Regions from separate parts of the Serratia grimesii genome, predicted to be linked through region 4. Evidence: predicted binding sites of a transcription regulator. Region 4 holds the regulator's gene; each other region holds the start of a gene.

Region 1 (4,215 bases), 550 kb from region 4:
CTGCCCATCGGCAGCCTGTAATTCAAAAATAACGGCAATCATAATGCGCTCCTGCCAGAGGTAAATTCAGGTACTCGTGCGTTTTGCGAAGACCGCCAATGGACGTTGTTCAACATCTGTAGATCAATACTCAATCCGGATAAATGTTCAATGCCGCACTGCGCGATAATTTCCGCCCAATCTGCTCCTGGACAACGATGTGCGCCCTCACCAAAAGCAAAACTTTCACCCCCTGCGCACAACAATACCAAGACGCTCTGTCCAGCCAATATCGGGCATCCCGCAACTCGCGTATCCCTGAGCGCAAAACGACGGGTGTTCTGAATCGAGGGAGTGTCGGACAGGACTTGCGCAATCAGTTCCTGCGCGTTCCCCGGTTGGCTCCGCATCAGCAGCAATGCCTGTCCGATCAAGCCGGCAGTTCCTTCACATGCCTGAAACATCAACCCAATGGCATTGGACATGACTACCTGACCGTCAATACCTTGTGTCATGCATGTCTGCTGTAAACCTAACCATAACGGCCCACTACATTCTGCCAGATGTACTGACAGGCGCCGCCCGGCCAAGATCCCACGTTCAACCTGTTGTTCACTGCCACCCGGCGCAATGCAACGAGAAAAATCCAGTATGTCATCGACTAACGCCGGCCAAGCCTCCGCAGGGGCGCCCAGAAGCGCGGCAATAACACAAACCGGTAGCGCATAGTTGAAACGGGTAATTTGAAGTGCGTCTGACGGTGGGGAAGGCATTAATTTTTGCGCTACGTCCCATGCGGTTTGCTGGATCAGCGTGGCATCAAACGTAGCTAACGTTTGCTGGATGGCCACTTTCAGTTTGAGATGTTGTTCACCATCCTGCATGCGTACCAGCGCACCAAAAATAGGCTGCGCTGGTGTGTTTAATAAAGCGGCGGGGATGGGTTCATGTGCAGGACGCACCCCAAAGTCGGCATTGTGCAGCACGTCTCGCACTGCTACCGGGGAAGCCACAACCCAACTATTCAAACTCGACTGAAACGCCATCGGTGCCATCTGTAAATAATCCGCAAGTGGATCATCAGCCGTGACGGCAGAGATGGCACGGGTATAAGGACAAACTGTCATGTTGTTCTCCATCAGGCTAAGCCAGTGTGAGGACATATCCTAGCGCTAGACTGACAGCCATACTTCGCCTAAGCTCGAAGTATGAATAACATCGATATTGAAGATCGCCTGGCGGCGCTGACCGCCGCAATTGCCGACCGCACCCGGGCACGCATGCTGTGCCTGCTGATGGATGGACGCGCCTATACCGCAACCGAGCTCAGCGCTGCGGTTGAGGTGGCGGCCTCTACCGCCAGCGGGCATCTGGCTCGCTTGCTGGAACAGCGATTGATCGTATGTATCAAACAGGGGCGCTATCGCTATTTCCGCCTGACCGGACCGGCTGTGGCGGCTGCGCTGGAAACGCTGATGGCGCTGGCCGGTGTCGAAAAGCCTATCGTAAAAAGCAGTACCCCAACATCCCTACAGTTCGCCCGTACCTGTTATGACCATATGGCGGGTGAAATCGCGGTAAAACTGCATGACCGTTTGCACCAGTTACGCTGGCTGGAGGGCGACGAAAATTACCGGCTAAGTGATATGGGCCGTACGGCTTTAACTCAGTTGGGCGTTGACTGTTCTGCGGCTCTTTCGCGACGACGATTCGCCTGCAGCTGTCTGGACTGGAGCGAACGTAAAGCTCACCTTGGTGGTGCACTTGGCGCGGCGCTGCTCAATACATTTATCGAACGCAGTTGGATCCGACGCCAACTCGATAGTCGCGAGTTGCAACTCACCCCCACCGGTAAAAAAGTACTGAAAGCACATTTTGATATCACGCTTTAACCCTGCGCCGCGTTAGCTTTGCTGCAATACTGAGAAAGCACACCGTCAACCCGAGGACTCTTCATGATCGATCAAACCCAATTCCCGATCGTCAAACGCTGGCCCGCCCAGCATCCGGAAAGGCTGCAACTTTACTCTCTGCCGACGCCCAACGGCGTAAAGGTTTCCATCATGTTGGAAGAGATAGGTCTGCCTTATGAGCCGCACCTGATCGATATCGGCAAGAACGAAACCTGGACACCAGAGTTTCTGTCGCTGAATCCGAACGGCAAAATCCCGTCGATCATCGATCCCGATGGCCCTGATGGCAAACCACTGGCCCTGTTTGAATCCGGTGCCATCCTGTTATATCTGGCGGAAAAAACCGGGAAATTTCTACCACAGGATCCCGCCCGACGTTATGAAACTATCCAGTGGGTATTTTTCCAGATGGCGGCGGTCGGCCCAATGTTTGGTCAGCTCGGTTTCTTCCACAAATTCGCCGGTCGTGAATATGAGGATAAACGCCCATTAGAACGCTATAAAAATGAATCCAAACGCCTGCTCGGCGTGCTGGAAAGCCGACTTGAAGGCCGCGATTGGATCATGGGCCAAGATTACACCATCGCTGACATTTCACTTCTGGGTTGGGTGCGTAATCTGATCGGCTTCTACGAAGCCCGCGAGCTGGTTGAGTTCGACAGCTTCCCTCGCGTGGGACAATGGCTGGAACGCGGCCAGGCACGTCCAGCAGTGCAGCGTGGTTTGAATATTCCCGCCCGTAACGCGTAGTTTATTGCCTGGGATAGCCGCCCGGTTATCCCATTCTCACAACCGTCATAAAAATGTCACACCCCTGCACTACTCTCCCTGCGTAACAAATTGATGCTATTTATGTTGTTATATTACGACAAGGAGCTTTCCCCATGCAGCAATCCGTTTCCCTGATCGCCGGTGCCGTATTATCCGCCTTATTATGTTCCACCGCCTTCGCCGATGACACTTCTGTCAATACCGCAAGCCTTTCCGAACGTGCAGCACGCGGCGACATCGTCGAACCCGGCGGCGCACGCCGACTGAACGGCGATCAAACCGCTGCGCTAAAAGCGTCACTGTCTAACAAAACAGCCAAAAACGTGATTTTGCTGATCGGCGATGGCATGGGCGATTCGGAAATTACTTCGGCACGTAACTATGCCGAAGGTGCCGGCGGTTATTTTAAGGGTATCGATGCCCTGCCGCTGACCGGCCAATACACCCATTACTCGCTCGATAAAAAAACCCATAAGCCAGATTATGTTACCGACTCCGCCGCCTCAGCGACTGCATGGTCAAGCGGCGTTAAAACCTATAACGGTGCACTCGGCGTCGACGTCAATGGTAAAGACCAGCCGACACTGTTAGAGATCGCCAAAGCTGCGGGTAAAGCCACCGGTAACGTCTCCACTGCCGAGCTGCAGGATGCGACGCCGGCAGCACAAATTTCTCACGTCACCTCGCGTAAATGCTACGGCCCGGAAGAGACCAGTGAAAAATGTGCAACCAACGCGCTGGAAAACGGCGGTCGCGGTTCCATCACTGAGCAGTTACTCAAAGCCCGCGCTGACGTCACATTGGGTGGGGGTGCCAAATCCTTTAATCAGCTAGCGAAAAGCGGTGAATGGCAAGGAAAATCGCTGAAAGACCAAGCAACTGCTCTCGGTTATCAGTGGGTCGAAAACCTTGATGCCCTGAACGCCGTCAGCGTGGCTAATCAGCAAAAACCGCTGTTGGGGCTGTTTGCCGCAGGTAATATGCCGGTTCGCTGGCAAGGGCCAAAAGCCACTTACCACGGCAATATCGACAAACCTGCGGTAACCTGCGAGAACAATCCGACACGCACTGCGGATATCCCAACGCTGGCAGCCATGACTGAAAAAGCAATCGACCTGCTGAAAACCAATCAAAACGGTTTCTTCTTGCAGGTTGAAGGGGCATCGATCGACAAGCAGGATCATGCCGCCAACCCATGCGGTCAATTTGGTGAAACTGTCGATTTGGATGAAGCAGTACAGAAAGCGCTGGAATTCGCCCGTGCCGATGGCAATACCCTGGTGATCGTCACCGCTGACCATGCCCACTCCAGCCAGATTATCGCTGCCGATGCCAAGGCGCCTGGTCTGACGCAAATGCTGACCACCAAAGATGGTGCACCAATGACCATCAGCTACGGTAATTCAGAAGAAGATTCTCAGGGACACACCGGCACACAATTACGGGTTGCTGCCTACGGCCCGCATGCCGCCAACGTGGTTGGACTGACCGATCAAACTGATCTGTTCTATACCATGCGTGACGCTATGGCGATTAAGTAAGTTAATAGCCA
Region 2 (4,215 bases), 800 kb from region 4:
GCCTATTACCGCGATGTGTTGCCATGGGAGATCTCCTCCCAGCGGTGTGACAGGTATCGCCTGCGGGCTGAGCCAAGTGGCTCGGCGCGTGCCAAGCGGCGTAACACGCAGATGATTGCGTTCACTGCTCCCCTGCAAACTGAGACCACAACGATGCAGTAATCTTGCAGCTTTATCAGACAACATCGCCACCTGCTCGGCCCCCATCAGTGCATAGGGGTGCTGAGGAGCCTGCATTGCAAGTGCAGGCAATGCCGCCAAAGGTGCCTCTACCGGGGTACCGTCGGGCAACTGTGCCAGCAGATCAAGCGAGCCGGAGGAGAAATAGAGGGCACTCTGGCCAGAACTGACAACGGCACAACGCTTGCCCTGCTCCGACAAGCGAATAGCACAAGTCATGCCCGCCAATCCGCCGCCAATCACCACTACGTCAAATCGCATCATCGGCCTCCTGTTCCCCCCGAGCATCAAGCCCGCACAATCCCTGGTAAACCCAACTGGTAAATTCACTTTCACGCAACGCATCACCCCAAGCGATGGGCCGTACCCCTTTCCAACGCTCATTGAGGAAATGCGATAGTTGATCGATAGACTGCTGCGGCGTGGTGACGTTAAAACGTGTCAATAGCCCGGCAGCGCGACAGGCGCAAAGCTCACCCTGACAAGTGCCCATACCAACGCGAGTACGGCGGCGTAAATCAACCAGATTATTGACGGTGAGAGTGTTCACCGCATAACGTACCTCGCCGGCGGTCACGGCTTCACATTCGCACACCAGGCTGTTATCCAGCCGATCGCCGGCCGGCACCTGGCTGGCACGGTCACCGTGACGATAGACCGCCGAACCGCGAATGCTGGCGGGGAGAGAAACCACGCTGCGCACGGTTTCTTCCGCCGACTGGCGGGAACCAGGCAGGGCTTCTTGCGCGGTGGTGCAGGGACTATCTACCTTAAGCTTTTCGCACACTTTATCGGTCGCCCACTGCGCCATCAGCCGGTATGTCATCAGTTTACCGCCGGTGATGGTGATAAACCCTTCCAACCCATCGCGGCTGGCATGATCAAGAAGCACAATGCCACGGCTGACGTTACGGCCGCTCGGATCATCATCACTGGCCACCAGTGGACGCACGCCGGCATAGGCACGCAGAATACGCGTCTGTGCCAGTTCCGGTGCTAACAACGCGCCTTCACGTATCAGGATATCCACTTCCTGTGGTGTCACCCGCATGTTGTCAATCTGGTCATAATCGATGTGGGTCGAGGTAGTGCCAATCAACGAGATAGTGTCCCCCGGAACCAGAATGTCGGCGTCTGCGGGCTTACGGCAACGGTTGATCACCATATTATTTATGCGATGTCCGAGGATCAGCAAAGCACCTTTAGCCGGGAACATGCGAATACGTAAATCGGCATATTCCGCAATCTGCTGGCCCCAGATGCCGGCGGCGTTAACTACCATTTCGGCATGAATATCGTAGCGTCGTGCAGATTTATGGTCGAAAACGCGCACGCCGGTCACGCGATCGCCTGCGCGGATCAAACCAACCACCTGATGATAGGTAAAAATTTGCGCCCCATGCTCACGGGCATCGAGCATATTAGCGGCGGTCAGTCGGAACGGATCAACAGTGCCATCCGGTACACGCACCGCACCTATTAATGTTGGATTCGCTGCCGGCTCCAGACGCAGCGCCAACTGTGGGTCAATCGCTTCAGCGTTAATGCCGGCACTGTGGCAGGCGGCAATAAACTGTTGTTGGTAGTCCAGTGAATCCTGCGGCAGCGTAATAAACAGCCCATCGGTACGCTCGATGCAGTGGTGCGCAATGCGCTTGAGGATTTGGTTTTCTTCTATGCACTCACGCGCCGACTCACCGTCGGTCACCGCATAGCGTGCACCACTGTGCAGCAGACCGTGGTTGCGACCCGTCGCACCCGTCGCAATGTCGTGGCGTTCCAACAGTATGCAACGCAGGCCACGACGCGCGCAGTCACGGGCAATGCCCGCTCCGGTTGCGCCACCGCCGATGATGATCACATCCGTTTCGTTATCCGGTGAATGGCTGCCCATGACACTCCCTCATGATCCATAGTTATTTATCTATTGGGCCACAGTCACTGGGGTCCTTGTTTGATAAGGAACAATAACGAACTATAAACGAAAGCAAAATGTCCACAAAAAACCATGAATGTGATCATAATCACGATTTTTGGGTGTTTTTCTATTTCATAACGTTAACGAATCGCTCAAAATTCGCCGGTGTTTCATAAAAGTGTAACAATTGCGCCATTCATCACAGCGACACCAGGCTGATTTGACTAGGATGACGCTCGTTATGGAACATAAAAACACCACATTCGATATCCGCTCAATCATCAAATGAACGTACAAGATCATATTGATGTGATAACTAGATAAAGCCATCGGAGGCGCTCATGTTGAGTATTTTTAAGCCGGCAGCACACATTTCCCGTGTGCCGGTCGACAAAGTCGACCCGCTGTACCGTAAATTGCGCTGGCAAATTTTTATGGGGATTTTCTTCGGGTATGCCGCCTACTATCTGGTGCGCAAGAACTTCACCCTGGCCATGCCTTATTTGATTGACCAAGGCTTCAGCCGCGGCGACCTTGGTTTCGCGCTGTCCGGTATTTCTATCGCCTACGGGTTTTCCAAATTCATTATGGGGTCGGTGTCTGACCGCTCCAACCCACGCGTATTCCTGCCCGCTGGCCTGATTCTGGCCGCAGCGGTGATGTTGTTCATGGGCTTTGTACCTTGGGCAACGTCTAGCATCGCGGTCATGTTCGTGCTGCTGTTCCTGTGCGGTTGGTTCCAGGGAATGGGCTGGCCGCCGTGTGGCCGTACCATGGTGCACTGGTGGTCGCAGAAAGAACGTGGCGGTATTGTTTCGGTCTGGAACTGTGCCCACAACGTAGGTGGTGGTCTGCCGCCACTGTTGTTCCTGCTCGGTATGGCATGGTTCAACGACTGGCATGCTGCACTGTATATGCCTGCTTTCGGTGCCATCCTGGTCGCCCTGATCGCCTTTGCCCTGATGCGTGACACCCCACAATCCTGTGGCCTGCCACCGATCGAAGAATACAAAAACGACTACCCGGACGACTACAGCGATAAAGCAGAAGAAGAACTAACCGCTAAGCAGATCTTCATGCAATACATTCTGCCAAACAAACTGCTGTGGTATATCGCCGTGGCCAACGTGTTCGTTTACCTGCTGCGTTACGGCATCCTGGACTGGTCGCCGACCTACCTGAAAGAAGTGAAACACTTCGCACTGGATAAATCTTCCTGGGCCTACTTCTTGTACGAATACGCTGGTATTCCTGGCACCCTGCTGTGCGGCTGGATGTCGGACAAGGTGTTCAAAGGTAACCGCGGTGCCACAGGGGTGTTCTTTATGACCCTGGTGACTATCGCCACTGTTGTTTACTGGCTCAACCCAGTCGGTAATCCTGGCATCGATATGGCCTGTATGATCACCATCGGCTTCTTGATTTACGGTCCGGTGATGTTGATCGGTCTGCACGCATTGGAGCTGGCGCCGAAGAAAGCGGCTGGTACCGCGGCAGGCTTCACCGGCCTGTTCGGTTACCTGGGTGGCTCCGTCGCAGCCAGCGCCATCGTCGGTTATACCGTTGACTACTTCGGTTGGGACGGCGGCTTTATGGTGATGATTGGCGGTAGCATCGGCGCTGTTGTGCTGTTGTTACTGACCATGATGAGCGAGAAAAAGCACCACGCGGAAATCGCTGCCAACAAACGCGGTTAAACGTCATACAACTTTCGCATTATTTAAAGGCCGCATTGCGGCCTTCAGACTGATGACGAACCTCATTCCTGCCCAGAGCAAGTAGAGGTTGATAAATAAAACATCAGGAAAATCAATTTATTGATTTTCGGCTGATCACCACAAAGCAGGAAAAAACACGCTTTTTCCTGCTTTGTCAGCAACCTTAAAGGCCGCACTGCGGCCTTTTTACTACCCCTGCCCCTAGAACTAGAATATGGAGAACAACAGAATGCGGACTCAAGTCAAAGCCCTGCTGACAGGGATTATCCTGGCCACCTCAATGGTCAGCGCCGCACAGGCTGCCGACAAGGTAGTGATCGCCCACCGTGGTGCCAGTGGCTATCTGCCGGAACACACGCTGCCGGCGAAGGCCATGGCCTACGCGCAGGGTGCAGACTT
Region 3 (4,215 bases), 510 kb from region 4:
CAGCGTCATGATCGCCCGGACAATTGCCAGCCCCAAACCGCTGGCGTGGTTACCGGCACTGCGGGCAGCATCAGCACGGTAGAAGCGATCAAACAGCTTATCCCTATGAGCCGGTGCAATCGGCGGCCCCTGATTAACCACCTGTATCGCGACTTCTCCAGTCGCTTGAACGTCAACCCGTAACCGTATCCGGCTGTTTTCGTCGGCATAACGCACAGCATTAGATACCAGATTGCTCAAGGCGCGCTGGAACAACATTGCGTCGGCCAGCAAGTGCCCTTCTCCCTGACAAACCAACGTAATCCCGCGCTCCTCCGCCAAGCCTTCGAAATAGTCGGCTACCCGCTGCAACTCTTTCGCCACGTCAAGACGGCTATAGTTCAGTACCGCCTGCCCCTCACCGGCACGCGCCAAAAACAGAATGTTTTCCACCATGCGGGAAATGCGTTCCAGTTCATCCATGTTATTCGACAGCAGAGTTTCATACTCTTCCACGCTGCGTGACTGATACAACGCCACCTGACAATGCCCCATCAGTGCACCCACTGGAGTACGAATTTCATGCGCTAAATCGGCGGAAAACTGCGTCAGGCGCTGATAACCTTCGTTCAGACGATCGAGCATGGCGTTGAACGAACGGGTCAACTGTTGCAGTTCCTTCGGTGCTCCTTGTTCACTCAGACGGGTCGACAGCGTATTGGGCGTTATCACTGCTGCCTGAGCTGCCATACGCCAGAGCGGTTGTAAACCGCGCCTCATCACCCAATACCCTAGCAACGCGATCAAGATAAATGCCACAATAACAGCCACCACTATCCGCCAAAGGTAACGCGCCAGCATCTTCTGTTCGTTGATCATCACGTGGGCAGCCGAGATTTGCAGCAGGTTACCGTCCTCCAGCTTGATAAGCGCCGACGCGACGCGTAATGGCACACCTTGTGCCGTCTGCCCACTTTGCACCGCACTCAACCGTTGCGGTATATCAACGGGCGTTGGTGTGATCGGCGGCAGGCTCAGTTTGGCGGGGTTAACATTGATTAACGGCTTTTGTCCCGGCTGTTGAAAAATCAACACATCCTGCTCGTTACCCAACATATTTTCAAACAACCCGGTATTCGCCGTCAGCCGCTCGAGAGGGAAACGCTGACTGAGCAAATTGCGGTAATACTCGACCCGACCGGTGACCTGTAAATCGCTGCGGGTGATCATCTCCTGACGCATCGCACCATACAGATACCACCCCGCACCGCTGACGACCAATGCCGCGACCAGCGCAAACAGCATGGCACTGCGAAGCGTCAGCGACAGTGAACGCCAACGTTGGGTGAGTATTTTCATGAGCGCGGCTCACAAACGTAGCCAATGCCACGCACGCTGTGGATCAGCTTGACGTCAAACGGCCGATCAATCTTTGCGCGCAACCGCTTGATCGCCACATCCACTACATTGGTATCACTGTCAAAATTCATGTCCCACACTTGGGACGCAATCATGGTGCGCGACAGCACCTCACCTTCCCGTCGCACCAGCAGATGCAACAGCATAAACTCTTTGTTTGTCAGCGGAATTACCACGTCTTGCCGCACGGCTTTACGCCGCAGAACGTCAAGCTGTAAATCGGCAATTGCATAGTGGTCAGCTTCTCGCACCGTACCGCGGCGCAGCAACGTCCGTAGGCGCAGCACCAACTCAGTAAAAGAAAAGGGTTTAATCAAATAGTCGTCAGCGCCCAACTCCAGACCATGGATACGGTCCTGCACCCCGTCGCGTGCGGTCAAAAACAGAATTGGCACGTCGCTTTTCTTGCGTAGAACCTCAATAATCTGCCAGCCATCCAACCCTGGTAGCATTACGTCGAGCACGATAGCGTCGTAACCATGCTCCAGCGCCTGAAACAGACCATCGGTACCGTTACGCGCCAAATCGACACTGTATCCTGCTTCCGCCAGCCCTTTCTTCAGGTAATCGCCCGTGCTGATGTCATCTTCAACCACCAGTATTCGCATTGTCATCACCTCATTACACCAACGGAAATACTAGCAGTTTCGGCGGACATTCTTGATGACATTAATGTCATCAAACAGACATGGTGCTGTCCCCATTGTTCAACCATGCTTAATCGGCAACCTTAACAGAGGAAAACTTTATGATTACCCGTCATCGTTTTGCCGGTTTGCTGCTGTCTACCCTCATGCTGTGCAGCGGGGTCGCCGCTGCGGCCCAGACAACAGGAAAGGTCATTGCCCCACTGCGTGGCACTATCGATCAGGTCACCGACAGCAGTCTGCAGGTCACCGACCGTAAAGGGGAAAAAGTCAGCGTTAAACTCAACGATCAAACCCGGGTGCTGAGCGTCTCGAAAGGCACTCTGGATGACATCAAGCCGGATAGCTTTATCGGTACCGCTGCGGTACCACAACCCGACGGTACACTGAAGGCGCTGGAAGTACATGTCTTCGCCGCCAGCCTGCGCGGCACCGGTGAAGGGCACTCCGCCTGGGAATCTGCCGACGGCAAAGTCGATACCATGACCAACGGCACCGTTGGCAAGCTGGTTAAATCCAAGGGCCGCACGCTGACTGTGACCTACGGTAACCAGCAGAAAACCGTTAACGTACCGGAAGATGTACCGATCGTCACCCTGGATCCCGGCGACCGCAGTCTGTTAAAACCAGGTGCACACATCGTGCTGTTCTCAGCCACGGACGACAAAGGTGAACGCGTCGCCACCCGTATTTCCGCTGGAAAAGACGGCACCGTTCCACCGATGTAATTAGGTTGTGCCCCGCCATTGGCAATGTAATGACGGGGCATCATCTAAGGAGTGCATAATGAAAACCCGCGCACAACGGCCAGTGCATCGCTGGCCAGTCCGCATCACCCATTGGATTAACCTGTTCGCCATGGTCTGCATGTTTATGAGCGGCTGGGAGATCTACAACGCCTCACCCTTGTTCGGTTTTCGCTTTCCGCCTCAGGTTACGCTCGGCGGTTGGCTGGGCGGCGCGATTGGCTGGCATCTGGCAGTAATGTGGCTGCTGGCCTGCAACGCACTGTGTTATTTGCTGTGGAGCCTGTTCAGCGGCCATTTCCGTCGTGACCTGTTACCACTTAGCCCCGGCGCACTACGACAGGATATCTGGCAAGCACTGACGTTACGGCTAAAACATCAGCATGGTCGTTATAACGCCATTCAAAAACTGATGTACCTCGGCGTGTTGATTTTGGGACTGCTACTGGTGCTCTCCGGCCTGGCAATCTGGAAACCGGTGCAATTACAAGAATTGGTGAGTCTGTTTGGTGGCTTTGATACTGCACGTTACGTTCACTTTTTTGCCATGTCCGGTATTGGCTTATTTGTGGTCATTCACCTGCTGATGGTGATTATCGTGCCGCGCACGTTGTGGGCAATGATTACGGGTGGCAAACATGAATGATAAAAAACAACGCCCTTTAGCACCGACGCTGGAGCCGGACCAAAAGAAACAACTGGTCAATCTACAGCGCCGTCTCATGCTACGTTCGGGTCTGACGCTAGGCGGTATCGCCATGCTAACCGGTTGCAACTTACAAGACGGTGACCAGGTAGATAAAGTGCTGTGGGCAATGTCACGCTGGAACGATCGGGTGCAAGCCTGGCTGTTTAACGGTCAAAAGCTGGCGCAAACCTATCGCCCGGATCAAATTACCCATCCGTTTCCGTTCAACGCGTTCTACCCGGAGTACAACGTCCCAGAGGTGGATCTTGCCAGTTATCGTCTGGAAGTCTCCGGCAAAGTCGCGAAAACAGCCCCCTGGACACTGGAACAGTTACAACGCTTGCCGCAACAGAGCCAAATAACCCGGTTGATCTGCATTGAGGGGTGGAGCGCCATCGGTCAATGGGGCGGCGTACCGCTACGCAATTTCCTACAGCATGTCGGCGCCGATCTAAACGCACGCTATGTGGGGTTCAAATGCGCGGACCGTTATTACTCCAGTATCGACATGGCCACCGCACTGCATCCACAAACCATTCTGGCGTTAGATTTCGCGGGTAAGCCACTGCCAGCCGATTACGGCTATCCGCTGCGGCTGCGAGTGCCAACCAAGTTGGGATTTAAGAACGCCAAACATATCGCCGCCATTTTTGTCAGTGACACCAACCCTGGCGGCTACTGGGAAGATCAGGGTTATAACTGGTTCAGCGGAATTTAGGTTTAAAGCATGTCACGG
Region 4 (4,215 bases):
TCTGGTTCATGCGTTGCCGACGTTCTTCGGCCATTTCAGGCTCTTGTGCTAGCCGTCGCTCGAAGACCTCATTGACGCTCAGTTCGTTGAGCGTTTCTTTGTCCTGCTGTTCAATGGCCTGGCGGCGCTGCTCTTTACTGCGGCGCAGTAACACCACCTCCACCGGCAGTTGATCGGCCAGTAACTGGATACGGCGCTGAATGTCGTTGAGATAATCCTGTGTCGCGACTTCGATATCTAACCACACCGGCAACTCGCCTTTATAATCGGCAAACTGCTGCAATTGTTGCTCTATCTGCGCCAAATCGCCCTTAATAAGCTGCATCGGCTGAAAGCTGGGAATGTCCAACGCGCTGACCTGTTGCAGGGCGCCTGTGGCGAAGTCCACCATAAAGACGCTTTTTGCTTTGCCCAATTCGTCGAAACTGAGCGGGATCGGTGAACCGCTATAGCGAATATGCTCGGATTTCGCGACGTTCTGCGCACGGTGAATATGCCCCAATGCGATGTAGTCGGCTGGCGGAAAAGCTTGGGCCGGGAAGGCGTCCAACGTACCAATATAGATATCGCGTACGGAATCGGAGGTGGTGACACCAACGGTCGTCAGGTGGCCCGTGGCAACGATAGGCAGTGCCAGACCGAGTGCATCGCGGTGTGCACAGGCTGCGTGATAGAGCGTCTGGTAATGTTCTGCGATGGCTTCTTGCAGCGCCTGCTGTTTTTGTACGCCTGATTCACCGGCACGGCTGGTGAGCAGATCTCGCGGGCGTAAGAACGGGATGGCGCACAGTACGGCACCCGGTTGGCCGTCGCGTTGATTCAGGACCACGATTTGCTGTTCGGTTTCAGTCTGCGCGTTGGCGATCACGGTCGTATTCAGGCAAGACAGCAATTCACGCGATTCATTTAAGGTTGCCACTGAGTCATGGTTACCCCCCAGTACCACCAATTGACAGCCGGTGTGCTGTAGCTCCACCACGAAGCGGTTGTACAGTTCGCGGGCATAGCTGGGTGGGGAGCCGGTATCGAACAGGTCCCCGGCGACGATCAGTGCATCCACCTGATGTTGCTCGATTTGGGCGATCAGCCAGCGCAGAAAAGCCTGGTGCTCGGCGGCACGGCTTTTGGTAAAAAAGTACTGGCCAAGATGCCAGTCAGAGGTGTGGATCAGGCGCATGACACTCCCGGGGCGATAAGGTAATGGCGGTGATTATAAAGGGCACTGTGGCTGCTGTCGTGACGGAATCATTATGACAACTGAATGATTTTTCTTTGACGTTGGAAATAATCGCTATGCTTACTGCCTATAACAGCCCGTTTTTTTCATAAAAGTGTCACAAAACTGACGCATAATGGCGCCGCAATGAGGCTGTGCCCCGCCATTGGTCGTGGCGCCGGCGCAGACCCAAAAGCATGCTGTCAAGGCAGAGGGGGAGGACATAGCGGGATTATGTTCGAACCCGACAACGCAGGCAGCGAGTTTTTGAGGCGCGCCCCTTCGGGCTGGAGCCATTTAAGCGTGCTGCTGTGTTGCTCACCGCTTATTTGGCGCCACCAAACCTCGCGGTTTGCGCCTTGCTTCACGCTTAAATGACCGCCAGCGGTGCTCACGAGCAATGGCGGGACACAGCCTAATAGATCGCTAACACATTGGCAGGATTGACGATGGCAAGACGCATACTGGTGGTGGAAGACGAAGCGCCGATCCGTGAGATGGTGTGCTTTGTGTTGGAACAGAATGGTTACCAACCGTTGGAAGCTGAGGATTATGACAGCGCAGTGACGCGCCTGTCTGAGCCGTTCCCTGATTTAGTGTTGCTCGACTGGATGCTACCCGGAGGTTCCGGCATTCAGTTTATTAAACATATGAAGCGTGAAGCACTGACCCGCGATATTCCGGTGATGATGTTGACCGCTCGTGGTGAAGAAGAAGATCGGGTACGCGGCCTGGAAGTTGGGGCAGACGATTATATTACCAAACCCTTCTCACCGAAGGAGCTGGTAGCGCGTATCAAGGCGGTAATGCGCCGTATTTCACCGATGGCGGTGGAAGAAGTGATTGAAATGCAAGGGCTGAGTCTGGATCCTTCTTCACACCGGGTGATGGCCAACGAGCAGGCGTTGGATATGGGGCCGACCGAGTTCAAACTGTTGCACTTCTTTATGACCCACCCAGAGCGAGTTTATAGCCGCGAACAGTTGCTTAATCACGTCTGGGGCACTAACGTTTATGTGGAAGACCGCACCGTTGATGTGCATATCCGCCGACTCCGTAAGGCGTTAGAGACCAGTGGTCATGACAAAATGGTTCAAACCGTTCGGGGCACAGGCTACCGATTCTCAACGCGCTACTGATCGCGCCGCGCTGGAGAATATGCCGTGTTAGAACGTCTATCCTGGAAGAGGCTGGCCCTGGAGCTGGCCCTTTTCTGCTTGCCTGCCTTATTGCTTGGGCTGATTTTCGGTTATCTGCCTTGGTTGCTGCTGGCCTCCGTGCTGGCTGCGCTGGTATGGAACTTCTACAACCAACTTAAACTTTCTCACTGGCTGTGGGTCGACCGCAGCATGACACCGCCACCTGGGCGTTGGAGCTGGGAGCCGCTGTTTTACGGCTTATACCAGATGCAACAGCGTAACCGTCGCCGACGTCGTGAATTGGCGTTGTTGATCAAACGCTTCCGCAGCGGTGCGGAGTCACTGCCCGATGCGGTAGTGATGACCACCGTTGAAGGTAACATCTTCTGGTGTAACGGTTTGGCGCAGCATCTGCTGGGTTTCCGTTGGCCAGAGGATAACGGCCAACACATCCTAAACCTGCTGCGTTATCCGGAATTCAGCCACTATCTGCAACAGCAAGAGTTCTCTCGACCGTTAACGCTGCAGTTGAACAATGAGCATTATGTTGAATTCCGCGTGATGCCCTATTCAGAAGGGCAGTTGTTGATGGTTGCGCGTGACGTTACGCAAATGCGCCAGCTGGAAGGGGCACGCCGTAATTTCTTCGCTAACGTCAGTCACGAGTTGCGTACTCCGCTGACGGTATTGCAGGGTTACCTGGAAATGATGAGCGACGAAGAGCTGGACGGTTCGTTACGTGGCAAGGCATTGGGCACCATGCAGGAACAGACACGGCGCATGGATGGGCTGGTCAAGCAGTTGCTGACATTGTCGCGTATTGAAGCCGCCCCAAATGTCGAAATGAACGAACGGGTCGATATTCCGTTGATGCTACGTGTGCTGCAACGTGAAGCGCAGTCACTGAGCGGCGGTAATCATGAGATTACTTTCCGGGTGAACGAACAGCTTAAGGTCTTTGGCAACGATGACCAGTTGCGCAGTGCGGTATCCAACCTGGTGTATAACGCGGTAAATCACACGCCAAAGGGCACCAATATTGAGGTGAGCTGGCAACAAACGCCAAACGGCGCGCAGTTCCAGGTCAGTGATAACGGTCCCGGTATCGCTGCTGAGCATATTCCTCGCCTGACGGAACGCTTTTACCGCGTTGATAAGGCCCGTTCACGCCAGACTGGCGGCAGCGGACTGGGGTTGGCGATCGTTAAGCATGCATTAAGCCACCACGATGCACGTCTGGAGATCCTCAGCGAGCAGGGCATTGGCACCCGATTCATTTTTACCTTGCCTAACCGGTTGATTGTTCCCGCAGCTTTATCAGAGAATGCGGTGAAAAATTAACGCGCGAGAGGCTGGCATGATCCGAATTACCCGAGGGCTACTGCTTTGCCTGGCGCTGCTGGCAAGCCGTGGCGCATTGGCGCAGCCGGACGGCATGCTGTCCGGCAACTTGTCGAGTGTCGGTTCAGATACGTTGGCAAATCTCATGGCGCTGTGGGCGCAGGATTTCAGTCAGCATTATCCCAACGTTAATTTGCAGATCCAGGCTGCGGGGTCCTCAACTGCACCAACCGCACTGGCGGCAGGTGCGGCGCAGCTTGGGCCGATGAGCCGACCGATGAAGGCGGCGGAGGTTTCGGCGTTCGAGCATCGCTATGGCTATGCGCCGCTGGCCGTGCCGGTCGCCGTCGATGCGCTGGTGGTGCTGGTCCATCAGGACAACCCATTGCGTGGGCTTAACCTGCAGCAGCTTGACCGAATTTTTTCCGCCACGCTGCGCTGTGGTGAAAACCAGCCGTTGACGCGCTGGGGGGAATTGGGATTGACCGGCGATTGGCAGCAGCGAACCTTGCAACGTTT

Evidence for each region. The regulator PhoB, encoded in region 4, activates phosphate uptake and scavenging genes when phosphate is short. The targets are predictions, from matches to a motif close to CTGTCATAAAACTGNCNNAT.
Region 1: phoA (alkaline phosphatase) is a predicted target of PhoB. The motif match lies at 2,685-2,704, and genes of this name have one in related genera.
Region 2: glpT (glycerol-3-phosphate transporter) is a predicted target of PhoB. The motif match lies at 2,266-2,285, and genes of this name have one in related genera.
Region 3: SGBXF1_RS07335 (heavy metal response regulator transcription factor) is a predicted target of PhoB. The motif match lies at 2,071-2,090, and genes of this name have one in related genera.

The regions. Positions count from the first base shown of each region.
Region 1 covers NZ_LT883155.1:1,595,273-1,599,487, reverse strand. Annotated here, with positions in the region: gene SGBXF1_RS07510 (antibiotic biosynthesis monooxygenase family protein) at 1-42, opposite strand, end outside; gene SGBXF1_RS07505 (cytochrome P450 family protein) at 39-1,106, opposite strand; gene SGBXF1_RS07500 (ArsR/SmtB family transcription factor) at 1,188-1,871, shown strand; gene SGBXF1_RS07495 (glutathione S-transferase N-terminal domain-containing protein) at 1,935-2,642, shown strand; gene phoA (alkaline phosphatase) at 2,777-4,204, shown strand.
Region 2 covers NZ_LT883155.1:240,400-244,614, reverse strand. Annotated here, with positions in the region: gene glpB (glycerol-3-phosphate dehydrogenase subunit GlpB) at 1-441, opposite strand, end outside; gene glpA (anaerobic glycerol-3-phosphate dehydrogenase subunit A) at 431-2,074, opposite strand; gene glpT (glycerol-3-phosphate transporter) at 2,440-3,795, shown strand; gene glpQ (glycerophosphodiester phosphodiesterase) at 4,046-4,215, shown strand, end outside.
Region 3 covers NZ_LT883155.1:1,556,866-1,561,080, reverse strand. Annotated here, with positions in the region: gene SGBXF1_RS07340 (heavy metal sensor histidine kinase) at 1-1,338, opposite strand, end outside; gene SGBXF1_RS07335 (heavy metal response regulator transcription factor) at 1,335-2,006, opposite strand; gene SGBXF1_RS07330 (hypothetical protein) at 2,147-2,773, shown strand; gene SGBXF1_RS07325 (cytochrome b/b6 domain-containing protein) at 2,832-3,437, shown strand; gene SGBXF1_RS07320 (molybdopterin-dependent oxidoreductase) at 3,430-4,197, shown strand.
Region 4 covers NZ_LT883155.1:1,042,413-1,046,627, forward strand. Annotated here, with positions in the region: gene sbcD (exonuclease subunit SbcD) at 1-1,177, opposite strand, end outside; gene phoB (phosphate response regulator transcription factor PhoB) at 1,666-2,355, shown strand; gene phoR (phosphate regulon sensor histidine kinase PhoR) at 2,380-3,696, shown strand; gene SGBXF1_RS04870 (PstS family phosphate ABC transporter substrate-binding protein) at 3,713-4,215, shown strand, end outside.